Regions from separate parts of the Flavobacterium sp. B330r genome, predicted to be linked through region 3. Evidence: riboswitches for the same ligand, from Rfam matches in the RefSeq annotation. Region 3 holds a riboswitch; each other region holds the start of a gene.
What was found. Region 3 has a riboswitch for S-adenosylmethionine ahead of QLQ95_RS01890 (redoxin domain-containing protein). Riboswitches for the same ligand answer to the same signal wherever they lie in the genome.
Positions count from the first base shown of each region.

Region 1: it holds a riboswitch for S-adenosylmethionine, as region 3 does, so the genes downstream of both, QLQ95_RS10840 (alpha/beta fold hydrolase) here and QLQ95_RS01890 (redoxin domain-containing protein) in region 3, are expected to answer to the same signal.
Region 2: it holds a riboswitch for S-adenosylmethionine, as region 3 does, so the genes downstream of both, QLQ95_RS10915 (homocysteine S-methyltransferase family protein) here and QLQ95_RS01890 (redoxin domain-containing protein) in region 3, are expected to answer to the same signal.

Region 1 covers NZ_CP124860.1:2,390,714-2,395,970, forward strand. Annotated here, with positions in the region: gene QLQ95_RS10830 (homoserine dehydrogenase family protein) at 1-714, shown strand, start outside; gene QLQ95_RS10835 (hypothetical protein) at 1,362-1,562, shown strand; SAM riboswitch class I at 1,753-1,860, shown strand; gene QLQ95_RS10840 (alpha/beta fold hydrolase) at 1,938-2,921, shown strand; gene thrA (bifunctional aspartate kinase/homoserine dehydrogenase I) at 2,923-5,257, shown strand, end outside.
Region 2 covers NZ_CP124860.1:2,406,855-2,412,111, forward strand. Annotated here, with positions in the region: gene cobA (uroporphyrinogen-III C-methyltransferase) at 1-490, shown strand, start outside; gene QLQ95_RS10905 (precorrin-2 dehydrogenase/sirohydrochlorin ferrochelatase family protein) at 564-1,145, shown strand; gene QLQ95_RS10910 (NAD(P)/FAD-dependent oxidoreductase) at 1,243-2,295, shown strand; SAM riboswitch class I at 2,651-2,767, shown strand; gene QLQ95_RS10915 (homocysteine S-methyltransferase family protein) at 3,108-4,112, shown strand; gene QLQ95_RS10920 (hypothetical protein) at 4,135-4,662, shown strand; gene QLQ95_RS10925 (hypothetical protein) at 4,700-5,188, shown strand.
Region 3 covers NZ_CP124860.1:421,146-426,402, reverse strand. Annotated here, with positions in the region: gene QLQ95_RS01905 (PAS domain-containing sensor histidine kinase) at 1-2,223, shown strand, start outside; gene QLQ95_RS01900 (response regulator) at 2,226-2,681, shown strand; SAM riboswitch class I at 2,909-3,009, shown strand; gene QLQ95_RS01895 (hypothetical protein) at 3,057-3,206, opposite strand; gene QLQ95_RS01890 (redoxin domain-containing protein) at 3,249-4,241, shown strand; gene QLQ95_RS01885 (aminotransferase class V-fold PLP-dependent enzyme) at 4,326-5,257, shown strand, end outside.

The sequences.
Region 1 (5,257 bases), 2.0 Mb from region 3:
ATTGACTTATATAAAGAACTACGAGCAGATCTTAAAAAGCATGGCAAAGAGTTTTTGTATGAAACCTCTGTTGAAACTGGGATTCCCGTTTTGCAAACCTTAAGAGATTTGTACTATTCGGGCGAAAAAATCACAAAAATTCGAGGTGTTTTCTCTGATAATCTAAGTTATGTTTTTAATCGATTTTCATCAGAAGAAGTTTCGTTTTCATCTGTTTTAAAAGATGCGAGTCTTTTAGGATTAATGAAGTCAAACTTTAAAGAAGATCTGTCGGGAAACGATACTGCAAGAAAACTTTTGATCTTGGCCAGAGAAATAGGAAAAGATTTTGAGCTTTCAGACATTAAAATCAAGCCATTTATAACCGAAGAGCATTTGGAGAAAAACGGAGTGCTAAACAAAGACGCTCTCGATAAATCTTTTAAAATCACCAAAATTACTCAAGCAGAAAATCATGTATTGAGATATGTGGGTGAGTTTGATGTGGAAAAAGGCATTTTGGAAGTTAAGTTGATTTCGGAACCAGTAGATTCTCCAATCGGACAATTGAAAGGTTCTGACGCCATTTTTGAAATTTTCACTAAATCTTATGCAGACATTCCGATCGTAATTCAAAGTGCTCCACCTTGCAAACAAGCGATTTCTAGAGGAATTATAACCGATATTCTGAAAATTGCGGAGCGAATTAGGAGTAAAGAAGCTGTTTGGCTTTAATTTTTTAGTTAAAAAAAAGAAAAAAGAGAAAAAAGTTCTTTGATAAATTGATTTGTCAAATGGAGTCATGAAGAAAAAATTAGCTTTTTTGTAAGTTTTTTACCTTTGTTATTTCGTTTTCGTTTTTGTAAGATGTTTTTTGTCGTTAAAAAACACATTTTCAACGAATTTTGTAATTAAATTCTTGAATTTTATTTGTGTAATAAAAAAAATATTTGCATATTTGTTATACCCAAAAACTACTAGAAATCAAATGAACTTAAAAGTCAACAAAATGTTTTGTGCCATTTCGGTTAAGACCGAGGCTGGGGTGTCTATTGCTTAAAAAAATTGTAAGAATACAATAACAATATAGTAAGAGCCTCCGATAGAAATATTAGGAGGCTTTTTAATTTAACAGAAATGCAAAATTTAAAAATACAATATAAATCACAGATGAATAAATCCTTACAGATGAACAAGATGTTTACTGTCGCGCTTATTTGCGCATACGTCTGTTGATACTAAAAGCATACATGAGTGTAAAAACTTAAACCCTTTTGGTATCTAAAAATCCAAAAGGGTTTTTTTATTCGGTAAAACGAATTAACAAAAAGATAAACGAGAAATAAAGATTATAAAACACAACTTAACTAAAACTTAATATCATGAGCAAATTGAACTACTTCGCAGAAAAAATTTCTAAATTTAAAAATAGAAGAACAAAAAATAGTAATCCGCCGCCAACAAACGAATTGGCTCACCCAAGATTCGGAATCACAGAGGAAGATAAAAGCGCTGCAAAAAAAGCACCAAACTCTTTATTGTTTTTGATGTATTCAAAAGAAAATGAAACGCTTTTTATCTAAACGGAAAAGCATCATAAACTAGGTGAAAACCTGCTTAATTTTACTGGGCATTTTTGTTCGGTAAATTTTTGCGTATAATAGTTTTTGCTAAAGTATGTCACAGAAATTTAACAAACACTTTTAGATAAAATTTGTTTGTTAGCGAAATTAGTAGTTAATTTGCACTCGTTAAGTTCAAACACGTATTGAAATGTTATAAAGAAAGGACGAGGGATTAGACCCGATGAAGCCTTAGCAACCCTTCGGTAAAACGAAGAAGGTGCTACATTCTACCACGCCAAACGTGGAAAGATAACAACAAGATTTTTTCTAGTTAAACCTAGTTTTTCTTTCTAATATTTCCATATACAAATCAATAATACAACAGATTTGAAATTGGAAAATATACCAAATCCCATTATAATTCAAGATTTCATCACAGAAAGTGGTGCAACTTATCATTCTATACCATTAAGTTTTACGCTGGCAGGACAACCTTTGCACAGCGCGCCTATTGTTTTGGTTAATCATGCTTTAACTGGAAATTCCCAAGTTACTGGCGAAAATGGCTGGTGGAATGACTTGATTGGTAAAGGTAAAACCATTGATACTGATGTTTATACCATTCTCGCTTTTGATATTCCAGGAAACGGAAGCAATTCTTTTTTAATTGACAACTATTTAGATTTTACGGCTAGAGACATTGCCAAAATCTTTATCGAAGGTTTAAAAACTCTAAATATAGAAAAGCTTTTTGCGGTTATTGGAGGTTCTGTTGGAGGTGGAATTGCTTGGGAAATTTTAGTTTTATCGCCAAATATTACAGAAAACCTTATTCCGATTGCGAGTGATTGGAAATCTACTGATTGGCTTATTGCAAATTGCTTTTTACAAGAGCAAATTCTCAATAATTCTTCGAAACCAATTGAAGATGCCAGAATACATGCAATGCTTTGTTACCGTTCGCCAGAATCTTTCAAAGAAAAATTTCAGCGTACGATCAACCAAGATCTTTTGATTTTTAATATCGAAAGCTGGCTGGCACATCACGGGAAAAAATTGCAGAAAAGATTTCAATTGTCTTCTTATAAATTAATGAATCAGTTGCTTAAAACAATTGATATTACTAGAAATAGTGAAAGTTTTGAAAACTTATTGTCTAAAACAAAAGCGTCAATTCATATTGTCGGAATCAATTCGGATTTGTTTTTTACAGCTAAGGAGAATGTAGAAACCTACGAGGAATTGAAGAAATTTAAAGATAATGTTTTCTATAGCGAAATTGATTCGGTTCACGGACATGACGCTTTTTTAATCGAGTACAAACAATTAGATCATTTACTTGCCGATATTTTTAAGGCAGAAACAATAAAGAAATAAAATGAAAGTATTAAAATTTGGAGGTAAATCGTTAGCAAACGGAGAAGGACTTAACAAAGTTGTTTCAATCATTTCTGATAAAGTAAGTCAAGGTGAAAAAATTGCCGTTGTGGTTTCTGCACGCGGAAATGCTACAGACGAATTAGAGTTTATTTTGAGTATTGCTGCTAAAAATGGCAGTTACAAAGAATTGTTAGAGAATTTTAAAAAATATCAAATATCAGATTATCCGAATGTTGATTTATCGGAAGAATTTAATGTATTAGACAAACTTTTTGAAGGCGTAAGTTTAATTGGAGATTACAGCAAAAAAATCAAAGATCAGATTTTGTCAAAAGGAGAATTGCTTTCGGCTAAATTATTGACAGCAATTTTATTGGAAAAAGGAATTCCTGCCAATTTTGTAGATACAAGAGATTTGTTGAAAACAGATTCTAAATTTGGCGATGCTCAGCCTTTAGAACAGCTTTCAAAGAAAAACGTAGTAAATTATTTTAAAGAACATAACGGCGAAACGGTTAATATAGTTACAGGCTTCATTGGCTCAAACAACAACAACGACACAACTACTTTAGGTAGAAATGGCAGTAACTATACCGCTTCGTTAATCGCAAATTATTTAAATGCAGAAGAATTACAAAACTTCACGCACGTAGACGGAATCTATACAGCAAACCCAGATTTGGTTGCCGATGCTAAGAAGATTGAATATTTATCTTTCAATGAAGCAAATGAGCTGGCAAATTTTGGTGCAACGATTCTTCATGCGAAGACAATTATTCCTTTGTTAGAAAAGAATATTCCGCTTCGTATTTTAAATACTTTCAACCACGAAAACCGTGGAACTTTAATTACATCTGATTCTTCTAAAGAAGGAATTAAAACGCTTTCTGTTTTAGAAAATGTCTCTCTTGTAAATCTTGAAGGACGTGGATTACTTGGAAAAGCAGGAGTTGATGCTCGAATTTTTAAAGTAATGGGAGATCACAATATCAGTGTAAGTATCATTTCGCAAGGTTCTTCAGAAAGAGGAATCGGATTGGTTGTGGCAACAGAAAAAGCTACTCTTGCAATGGTAGAATTAGAAAAAGAATTCGAAAATGACTTCTATTCTAAAGACGTAAATCAGATTACGGTAACAGATAATGTATCGGTAATTTCGATAATCGGACAAGATTTGAGTACTTTCCATAAACCATACACCGCTTTAATTAAAAATAAAATTGTTCCGATTTTGTTTAACAACACCGTAACGGGAAAAAACGTGAGTTTGGTTGTTAAAAAAGAAGAATTAAATAAAGCTTTAAATGTAATTCACGGAGAGATTTTTGGAGTTTCGAAAAAGATCAACATTGCTATTTTCGGTCATGGACTAGTAGGAGGAACTTTGATTAATCAAATTTTAGAATCGGCTGCAGCAATCGAAAAACGTAAAGATATTAAGCTGAATGTTTTTGCTATCGCAAATTCTAAAAAGCTGCTTTTAAACAAATATGGTGTTACAGATAACTGGAAAAATGATATTCAAACAAAAGGCGAAGCTTACACGATTAAAGATATTATTACTTACGCAAACGAACATCATTTAGAAAACTTAATTGCAATTGATAATACAGCAAGTGCGACTTTCGTTGAGAATTATATTCCGCTTGTAGAAAGCAGTTTCGATTTGATTTCTTCGAATAAAGTAGCGAATACTTTGACGTATGGTTTTTATAAAGAACTAAGAAAAGCTTTAGCAGAAAACCAAAAGAATTATTTGTATGAAACGAATGTTGGTGCAGGATTGCCGTTAATTGATACCATTAAATTATTGCACCTTTCGGGAGAAAATATCACAAAAATTAAAGGAGTTTTCTCGGGAACATTAAGTTATTTATTCAATAATTTTTCTGCGAAAGATGCGCCTTTTAGCGAAATCTTGCAAGAAGCAATTGATAACGGATATACAGAACCAGATCCGCGTGAGGATTTATGCGGAAATGATGTTGGTAGAAAATTATTAATTTTAGCTAGAGAATTAGATTTGCAAAATGAGTTTGAAGAAATCTCAATTCAGAATTTAATTCCAGAACACTTACGTGAAGGAAGTGCTGCCGATTTCTTGACGAAATTAAAAGAATTCGATCCAATTTATGCTAAAATAAAAGCAGAGCAACAGCCAAACCATGTCTTGAGATATATAGGTGAGTTGTCTGGAGATTTGCAGAATGACAAAGGAAATCTAGAAGTAAAATTGGTTTCAGTACCAAAAGATACTGCATTGGGCGGATTAAAAGGTTCTGATTCTTTCTTCGAAATTTATACAGAATCATACGGAGATCGTCCAATCGTTA
Region 2 (5,257 bases), 2.0 Mb from region 3:
TATTTTTGGAAGAGGTGGTGAAGAAGTGGAATTTGCAGAAAGTTTCGGAATTGAAACCATTGTTGTTCCAGGAATTTCATCTGTAGTTGCCGTTCCTGCAAGTCAGGGAATTTCAATAACAAAAAGAGGCGTTTCAGAAAGCTTTTGGGCTATTACAGGAACAACATCTGATAGAAAATTATCTTCAGACGTGGCTTTAGCGGCGCAATCATCAGCAACAGTTGTGATTTTGATGGGAATGCACAAATTGCCTCAAATCATCGATTTGTTTCAAAAAGAAGATAAAGGAAATTTACCAGTTGCGATCATCCAAAACGGAACAACAGCGGAAGAAAAAATAGGCGTTGGAACTGTAGATTCGATTTTAGAAGTTGTAAAAGAAAAAGAATTAGGTTCACCAGCCATTATTGTTTTGGGCGAGGTTGTCCGCGAAAGCAATAAACTAAAAGGATTTTACGAAGAATTTCTATCAAAAGAAACCATTCATTAAAATAATTATATGTTCCGTTAGGAACAATTCGTTGGTAAATCATCTAATTTTGTTTAGATGAAATTAAATTAAAATGGAACAAAACGAATTATATCCAATATTTCTAAAGCTTCACAATTTAAATGTACTAATTGTAGGTGGAGGAAATGTAGGTCTGGAAAAGCTTTCTTTCTTGCTAAAATCAAGTCCGAACGCAAATGTTGAGGTAGTGGCAAAAGAATTTCATTTAGAAATAAAAGTTTTGGCTGAAAAACATCCTTCGATTAAATTGACGGAATCGAAGTTTAAAAAGAAAATGCTCAAAAAGCGTCACATGGTAATTGCCTGTACAGACGATTTGAAAGTAAATAAAAAGGTTTACGATTTAGCGAGAAAACGTTATTTGATTTGCAATATAGCCGATACGCCAGATTTATGTGATTATTATTTGGGCGGAATCGTAACAAAAGGAAATGTAAAAATTGCCATTTCAACCAACGGAAAATCACCAACAACAGCCAAAAGGCTTCGGGAGTTTTTTGAAGAAGTAATTCCTCAGGATATCAACCAAATGGTTGAGAATCTGAACGAATATCGAAAAACCTTAAAAGGCAATTTTGAAGAAAAGGTTAAACGAATGAATGAGATAACCGATTCATTGAAAAATAAAGAGTAAAAAAGTTTCGGAAAGAAATTAATGATAAAAATCATTGAAAGTACAAGGATTTATTCGTTTCTTTGCGTTATTAAGAATGATTATAAACAACAACATAATGATTAAAACAGATATACTTATAATTGGAGCAGGCCCAACAGGTTTATTTGCCGTATTCGAGGCAGGATTGTTAAAATTAAAATGCCACATTTTAGATGCTCTTCCACAACCAGGAGGACAGCTATCAGAGTTATATCCAAAAAAACCAATTTATGATATTCCTGGATTCCCAGAAGTATTAGCCGGAGATTTAGTTGACGGATTAATGGAGCAAATCAAACAATTTGAGCCAGGATTTACTTTAGGAGAGCGTGCTGAAACAGTTGAAAAGCAAGAAGACGGAACTTTCATTGTAACATCAAACAAAGGAACTAAATTCCACGCACCAGTTATCGCAATCGCTGGAGGTTTAGGAAGTTTCGAGCCTCGTAAACCACTTATCGAAGATATCGAGTTTTATGAAGATAAAGGAGTAAAATACTTCATCAAAAATCCTGAGAAATTCAGAGATAAAAGAGTTGTAATTGCAGGAGGAGGAGATTCAGCATTAGACTGGAGTATCTTCTTAGCAAATGTAGCTTCAGAAGTAACTTTGATTCACAGAAGAAACGAATTCAGAGGAGCTTTAGATTCTGTAGAAAAAGTACAGGAATTAAAATCAGCTGGAAAAATCAAATTAGTAACTCCAGCAGAAGTTATCGGAATCAATGGTGCTGAACACGTTGAGTCACTAGATATTGAAGAAAACGGAGCACACCGTAAAATCGAATGTGACTATTTCATCCCACTTTTTGGATTAACACCAAAATTAGGTCCAATTGGAGACTGGGGATTAGAAATCGAAAAAAATGCAATTAAAGTAAACAATGCATTAGATTACCAAACAAACATTCCGGGAATCTTTGCTATTGGAGACGTAAATACATACCCAGGAAAATTAAAGTTGATCCTTTGTGGTTTCCACGAAGCAACTTTAATGTGCCAAGCTGCATACGGAATCATCAATCCAGGTAAAAAATACGTATTGAAATATACAACGGTTTCTGGTGTAGACGGTTTCGACGGAACTCGTAAAGAAGCTCCAAAAGCGGTTGTTAAGGCGATTGTTTAATCGAAGGAGCTAAGGTTCTAAGGGACTAAGGCGCTAAGGTTTTTTAAATATCTTAAAGCCCAAACTTTTAAAGTTTGGGCTTTTTTAATTAATCCCAGAGGGATGACATATTTATAGAAAAGAAATAATTACGTTTATGTAAGAGCTCCAGCGGAGCGAAATATTATGTCGCTCCGCTGGAGCTTTTGTGTTGTACACGTTGTTTTTTTATAAATATTATGCTCCTCCGAAGCTAAACCACGTAAAAGATAAAATCTTAGAACCTTAGCATCTAAGTCCCTCAGAACCTTAGAAAAAAAACATTTGCAAATAGAAAGCCTATTTCATACCTTTGCACTGTTCTTAAAATTATTGTCAGTTATCACGAAAGGCGGAGGGATAGACCCGATGAAACCTTAGCAACCCTTTATCATAAAGAAGGTGCTAAATTCTACTTTATACGACATTTTCCAGTATTAAAGATAGATAACACAAATACATACTCGTATTTCTCAAAACTTTTCTCGATAACATATAATATTTACTGAAACAGATTCTATATCAGGAGCGAATCATTGGCGCATTTTTGCAGTCAACAGTTCCCGCTTTTCGTTGCAATCTTTTGCTTTTTTAAAGAAAAAAATCAAAAGGATTTCCACTTCAATCGGGGCTAATGAGCCAGCAATAGTGCACTTTTGGAATTAATGTGAACAAAAAAATATCCGAAGCAAACCTAACAGGTTTTAAAACCTGTTAGGTTTAAACTTCACAATCATAATAAAAAAACTTAGCATCTTAGAACCTTAGTATCTCAGAAGCTAAAAAAAGAAGCCATGGCAATAACAATTCAAGAAGCAATAAAAAAAAATATCCTAATCCTAGATGGAGCAATGGGAACAATGTTGCAGCGCTATAATTTCTCAGAAGAAGATTTTAGAGGAGAGCGTTTCAAAGATTTTCCACATCCGTTAAAAGGAAACAACGATTTACTATCCCTAACACAACCACAAGCGATCCGCGATGTTCATGCCGCTTATTATGAAGCTGGTGCTGACATTGTAGAAACCAATACTTTCTCGGGAACGACAATCGGTATGGCCGATTATCACATGGAAGATTTGGTTTACGAGTTAAACTATGAATCGGCAAAAATCGCAAGACAAGTAGCCGATGAGTTTACCGCAAAAAATCCGGAAAAACCACGTTTCGTAGCGGGTTCAATTGGGCCGACAAACCGTACAGCAAGTATGTCGCCAGATGTAAACGATCCAGGATACAGAGCCGTCACTTTTGACGATTTACGAATTGCTTACAAACAACAAGCAGAAGCTTTAATGGATGGTGGATGCGATTTACTTTTAGTAGAAACGATTTTCGATACACTAAATGCAAAAGCAGCACTTTTTGCAATTGAAGAAGTAAAAGAAGAACGCAACATCGATATTCCAATCATGGTTTCGGGAACAATTACAGATGCGTCTGGAAGAACACTTTCTGGACAAACTGTAGAAGCGTTTTTGATTTCAGTTTCGCATATTCCGTTATTAAGTGTAGGATTCAATTGCGCTCTTGGAGCCGATTTGTTGAAACCATACTTAAAAACATTAGCACATAATACAAGCTTTAATGTTTCGGCACATCCAAACGCAGGATTGCCAAACGCATTCGGACAATACGATGAAAAGCCAGAACAAACTCAGGCTTTCATTAAAGAATATTTAGATGATAATTTGATTAATATTATTGGTGGTTGTTGCGGAACAACTCCAGATCATATCCGATTAATGGCTGAGGTTGCGAAGGATTATAAGCCGAGAGTGGCGCCAGTAACTGTATAGTCTAATTTTTGAAATATTAAATATGAAATTTAAATATCTGGTTTTATTAGTTTTTCTTTCAACTTTACTTACGCAATGTGCTTCGTCAGCAAGCATCGAAGGAATGACAGTTAAAGATTATAAAGCCGAAAAGAAAATTGGAGATAAAATTTTCATTAAGTCTGTTACAGGCGGAAAAAAAACAAATCCTTTATGGACATCTAAGATTTCTAATGAAAATTTTGGAGAAGCATTTAAAAAATCTGTTATTGAATCGGAAGTATTTTCGAAAATAGATTCGATTACAAATGATGAGGATTGGGTTCTTGAAATTAATTTAGTTTCTGTTGATCAGCCTTTTTTTGGTGCGACTTTTACAGTCAAGACTGCAATAGAATATAAATTGTATTACAAAAATGAATTAAAGTTTAGTAAGAATATACAACAATCAGGTAGTGCTAAAATGTCAGATGCTCTTATAGGGGTAAAACGATTACGATTAGCTAATGAAGTTTCGGCAAAAAATAATATAAAAGAGTTACTTCGATCACTAAACGAAATTTCTTTATAGATAATAATTTTAAATAATTAAATAAAGAAATTATTGAATGAAGTATTTACGAATAATAGTATCAGTATTTGTACTTTTTGGTTTGTTTGGTTTCGGAAGTAAGAAAAGAGAGAAGCCATCTGATTTTTATTTTGTAATTAACGATGGTAGATGTGATGCTTATAATTCTCAAAACAGTACTTTTTCTCGAAAATATTCAGAAGGAGAAAGAGTTACAAAAATTGAATTAACAGAAAAGGAAAAAGAAAAAATATATTCATTGATTCAGAGAAGTAATTTTTTGAAAATGCCAATGAAATTTGAACCAAGAGGCGAAATAGTAATTAAGGATCCAAGCTTTACAAGAGTAATAGTTGCTAATGTAAATGGAGAAAAAAAATGGGTGAGTTATAATAATGGATGGACAAATACTTTAAATGAAAAAAAAGCGAAACCTTTTTTAGATTTATATACTGAGATTTGGAATGTCTTGTATAAAAAACAAGAAGTAAGAGGAATAGATAAATCGGATATTCATTTTAAATAATTGAAGAAAAATAGAGTTCATTTTGAAACCGAATCTGCGTGAGGGATAGAAGTGAAAAGCCCACAGCCT
Region 3 (5,257 bases):
CCTGATCTGGTTTACGTATTTAGTCTCGATTATAAATTTACTTACGCAAACAAAGCTTTATTGACGATGTGGGGCAAGTCTGAAGAAGACGCAATCGGACGCGGATTAATTGAAAATGGTTATGAGGACTGGCATGCCGAAATGCATGAAGAAGAAATAGATACTGTAGTGGCTACGAAAAAACCACTTCGAGGAACAGTTTCTTTTCCGCATGCAGAACTGGGAAGAAGAATTTACGATTATATTTTTGTTCCCGTTTTTAATGAAAATGGAGAAGTAGAGTTTGTTGCTGGAACAACACGTGATATTACAGAAAGCAAGCAAGCACAGGAAAAATTGCAGCAAAGTGAGAATCGTTTTCGCAAAATGATTCATCAAACGCCAGCTCCGACTTTAGTGCTTAAAGGTGATGATCTTATTATTGAGCAGATCAATAAGCATATGCTGCAAATGATTGGACGAGGAGAAGAAATTATTGGCATGCGACTGATTGATGTTTTGCCAGAACTCGAAGGACAATATGTGTGGGAACAAGTTTTAAAGGTTTATAATGAAGGAATTCCTTTTGATCAAAGTGAAGTTTTGGTACCGCACAATCGTACAGGTGAATTAAAAAACTATTATTATAATTTGGCTTATCGTCCGTTGATTGAAGATGGAGAGATAACAGGAATGATACAAGTGGCGGTTGAAGTTACGCAACAAGTTGTAGCACGTCAAAAAATGGAAGAAAGTGAAAGCCGTTTCCGAGCTTTAATCAACGCATCATCTGATTTGGTTTATAGAATGGATGCCGATTGGATGATTATGCAAGATCTAGAAGGAGACGGACGCTTGGCCACTCAAAGAGAACGTGGTGTCAATTGGTTGGATAAATTTATTCATTCAAGCGATTTGCAGATGGCTGTACATCTTATTTCTAAATCGATAGTAGAAAAATCCATTTTTGAAATGGAGCACAGGGTTATAAATAAAGACGATTCTGTTAGCTGGGTTTTCTCTAGAGTAGTACCGATATTAGACGATCAAGAAAAAATTATTGAATGGTTTGGTGCATCGAGTGATATTACTTCGCAGAAAGAACTTCAAAATGTTATTGCAGAAAGTGGGGAACGATTTAGACAGCTTGCAGATTTGGTTCCTCAAATTATTTGGACAGCCAATTCAGAAGGTTTTGTTGATTATTACAATAGCCGCTGGTACGAATATACGGGTTACATAGAAGATGAATTTGGAGATCCAAGCTGGATTTCAAAATTACATGCAGATGATGTTTATTTAGTGTCAAAAATGTGGTACGAAAGTGTTCATGCCGGAGTTCCTTATCAGACGGAATTTCGTTTAAAAAATGCCAATACAGGAGAATACCGCTGGTTTTTAAGTAAAGCGCTTCCTATTAGAGATAAAGAAGGCATCATTACCAATTGGTTTGGTACCTGTACAGATATTCATGAACAAAAATCGATTACTGAAAAACTTGAAATTTTGGTAAAAGATCGTACTAAAGAACTGCAAAGATCTAACGACGATTTACAGCAGTTTGCGCATGTTGCTTCGCATGATTTAAAAGAACCGGTTCGAAAGATAAAAACTTTTTTAAGCCGTCTAGAAGATCATATGGCAGGACAGTTTGACGAATCTTCATCAAAATATATTGAACGAATTCATGTCGCGGCAGATCGAATGTTTAATATGATTGATGGTGTATTAGCGTATTCGAAAATGAATGCCGATTCGCAAAAAACGACAATAGTCGATTTAAATGAAGTTATTAAAAATATAGAAACAGATCTTGAAATTGCGCTTCAAAATACAAATGGGACCATTTATTTTGAAGAACTTCCTATTATAGAAGGTGCTTCAGTATTGTTGTATCAGCTGTTTTATAATCTTATTAATAATTCTATTAAATTTGCTAAAGAAGATACTCCGCCAGAAATAAGTATTACAGCAACAGAACAAATTGAAGAAGGGAACAGAATTGCGATAATTACAGTAGAAGATAACGGAATTGGTTTTGATCTTGATCAAACAGGACGAATTTTTGAAACCTTTACACGCTTAAATTCTAAGGATCGTTATGAAGGAACGGGGTTAGGGTTATCGCTTTGCAAAAAAATAGCCGAACGTCACGGCGGAAGTATTACAGCCACAGGAATTGCTAATAAAGGAGCCATTTTTATTATAACATTGCCATTTGAGCAAAAAGTAAAAGACATTTAAGTATGCAAGAAAAGATGATTTTATTGGCAGATGACGATCAGGATGATGCAGAAATGTTTTGCGAAGCATTGGCAGAAATAGATGAAAGTATTGTTTGTCATTGTTCAGAAAATGGTAGCGGTGTGCTAAATACGCTGAAAAATCAGGAGAAGATTCCAGAAATTGTTTTTCTAGATTTAAATATGCCAGTTATGAACGGCTGGGAATGTCTGAAGCAATTAAAATCAGAAGAACGATATAGAGATATTCCTGTAATTATGATTTCTACTTCTTCATACATAAATGATATGGATACGGCTGCCAATCTTGGAGCGCTCTGCTATTTTGTGAAACCAAATAATTTTGACGACTTAAAACAGGTCTTGAGATTAATTACTTCAAACCTTGAAAATGGAGTAAAAGAAACTTTTTCAAATCTTGAAAAGAATAAATATTTGCATGTTTTTCTTGCAGAATAAAACGATGTTTTCTTTTCTTGAAAAGCAAAACGTATGAATTTCTTTTATAAAAAAAGGGCTTGCTAAAAAGTGTTTTTTATTTTAAGATGTTGATTTTTAAAATCTTGAATTGTATTGAAAGGTTATTTTAATAAAAAAAAATAAAAAAAAATAAAAAAAATGATTTTAAACTTGACTAATTCGGTAGAATTAATATATATTTGTATCACAGAAAATTTATATAATGATACTTATCCAGAAAGACTGAGGGAATAGGCCCATTGAAGTCTTAGCAACCTGTTGCCGAATAAGGTGCTAAATCCTTCCGCTGTGTGCGGGTAGATAAGAAAGATTTCTCCGTAAATCTGTTTAAGATCATCCAATTTAAAATCTTTATTATGAAAGCAGAATCCATTTTGTACGCCAGTTATGAACTCTTGAATTCCATTTTTGAAGAAAACAGTTTTGCTTTTTTCTGAAAGCGAAAAGACTAGTTTCTCTCCAATTTCTTTTATAAACAACAATATCGCTAATGACTTTTTTCATTGGCCTAAAATTCTTTTGTCTAATCTTAAAACTAAAAATAAAATGAAAAAAATACTATTCGGTTTTGCTTTGCTTTTTGGAGCTTTTCAAACTCAAGCGCAGGAAAATAATTTACAATTAAAAGGGACTGTTGTCGATACCGTAGCGCAATACGTTTACCTGCAAAAGTTTCACAATAAAATGTTTACTACAATCGATTCGGTAAAAGTAAAAGATGGAAATTTTAGTTTTAAAACAAAAGTAAAAACACCAGAATTATACGGATTAAGTGTCAATACAGAAAGTTCGCCTTTGTATATTTTTCTTGAAAAAGACCCGATTGCAGTAAAACTGAGTCCGAAGAAATATTATACTGCTTCTGTAGTTGAAGGTTCGGCTTCTCAAGATTTGTTCGAAATCTATAAAAAGAGCAAAGATGTAGAAATCAGTAAATTCATAACCGAACATCCAAAATCTATTGTTTCGGCTTATGTATTGTACAGAAACTGGTCTTATAGATTAACGCCGGAGCAGATTACACAAAATATTGCTTTGCTGGATAAAAGTCTTCAAAATACCACTTACGTGAAAGAATTAAAAGAACTGGCTATTGTTTTAGACGGATTAGCAGTTGGTAAAAAAGCCCCTGATTTTACAGCCAATGATCCTGACGGAAAGCCAGTTCGACTTTATGACAATTTAAAGGGAGGTTATACTCTAGTTGATTTTTGGGCTTCATGGTGCGGGCCATGCCGAAGAGAGAATCCGAATATTGTAGCCGCTTACAAAGAATTTCATGATAAAGGATTCAACATTGTAGGGATTTCTCTAGATAAAAAGAAAGAAAACTGGATTAAAGGAATCCAAGATGATAATTTAACCTGGACACATGTTTCAGATTTGCTTTTCTGGAACAGTGCTGTTGCTAAATTATACGGTGTAAGAGCTATTCCAGGAAATTATTTAGTGGATTCTAAGGGAATAATCGTCGCTAAAAATCTGCACGGAGAAGAATTACAAGCTACACTAAAAACGCTTTTAGAAAATAAAATTTAATAAAGAAATACGCAATTTTGTCATTCCTCGAAATGACAAAAATTGAGAAGGAATACATATTAGTTAATTTAAAATGATAAGGAAATGAATGCGATTGAGCCAACAACAAAACCAACAGAGCCTGAATGTTACTTTTCTAAGTTTAGAGAAAATACAGTAGGAATTGATCATACTTTCGAATCGGTTTACGGAGAACAAAATCTGGTTTACGCAGACTGGGTTGCCAGCGGAAGATTATACCATCCGATCGAAGATATAATGCTCAATAAAATTGGTCCAATGATTGCCAATACGCATTCACTTTCAAGTCAGACAGGAAAAACCTCTACTTATGCTTATCAGCATGCGAGAGATATTATTAAAAAATCGGTTAATGCCAACGAATCAGATGTTTTGGTAACTACTGGAAGCGGTATGACGGCAGCTTTATCAAAACTGCAGCGTATTATGGCACTTCGAACAAAATCGGAAGAAGACAGACCTGTGGTTTTTATTACGCACATGGAGCACCATTCTAATCAGGTTTCGTGGTATGAAACCAATGCCGAAGTAGTTATTCTTCCTCCTGATGAGAACAATTTGGTTGATCCAAAAGTTCTTGTTGAAGTAATTGAAAAATATGCAGACAGAAGCTTAAAAATAGGTTCGTTTACGGCTTGTTCGAACGTTACAGGAATTATTACGCCTTATCACGAACTAGCCAAAATCATGCACCAAAACGGCGGACTTTGTTTTGTAGATTTTGCAGCTTCGGCGCCGTATGTCAAAATCGATATGCATCCAAAAGATCCAGAAGAACAATTGGACGCTATTTTCTTTTCTCCGCATAAATTTTTAGGAGGACCTGGAACTTGTGGTATTTTGGTTTTCAATGAAAAATTATACCAATCTGATTTTCCGGATAATCCGGGCGGAGGAAATGTAAAATGGACCAATCCGCTAGGAAAATATTGTTACAGCGATGTAATAGAAGTGAGAGAAGATGGTGGAACGCCTGGATTTCTTCAAGTTATTAG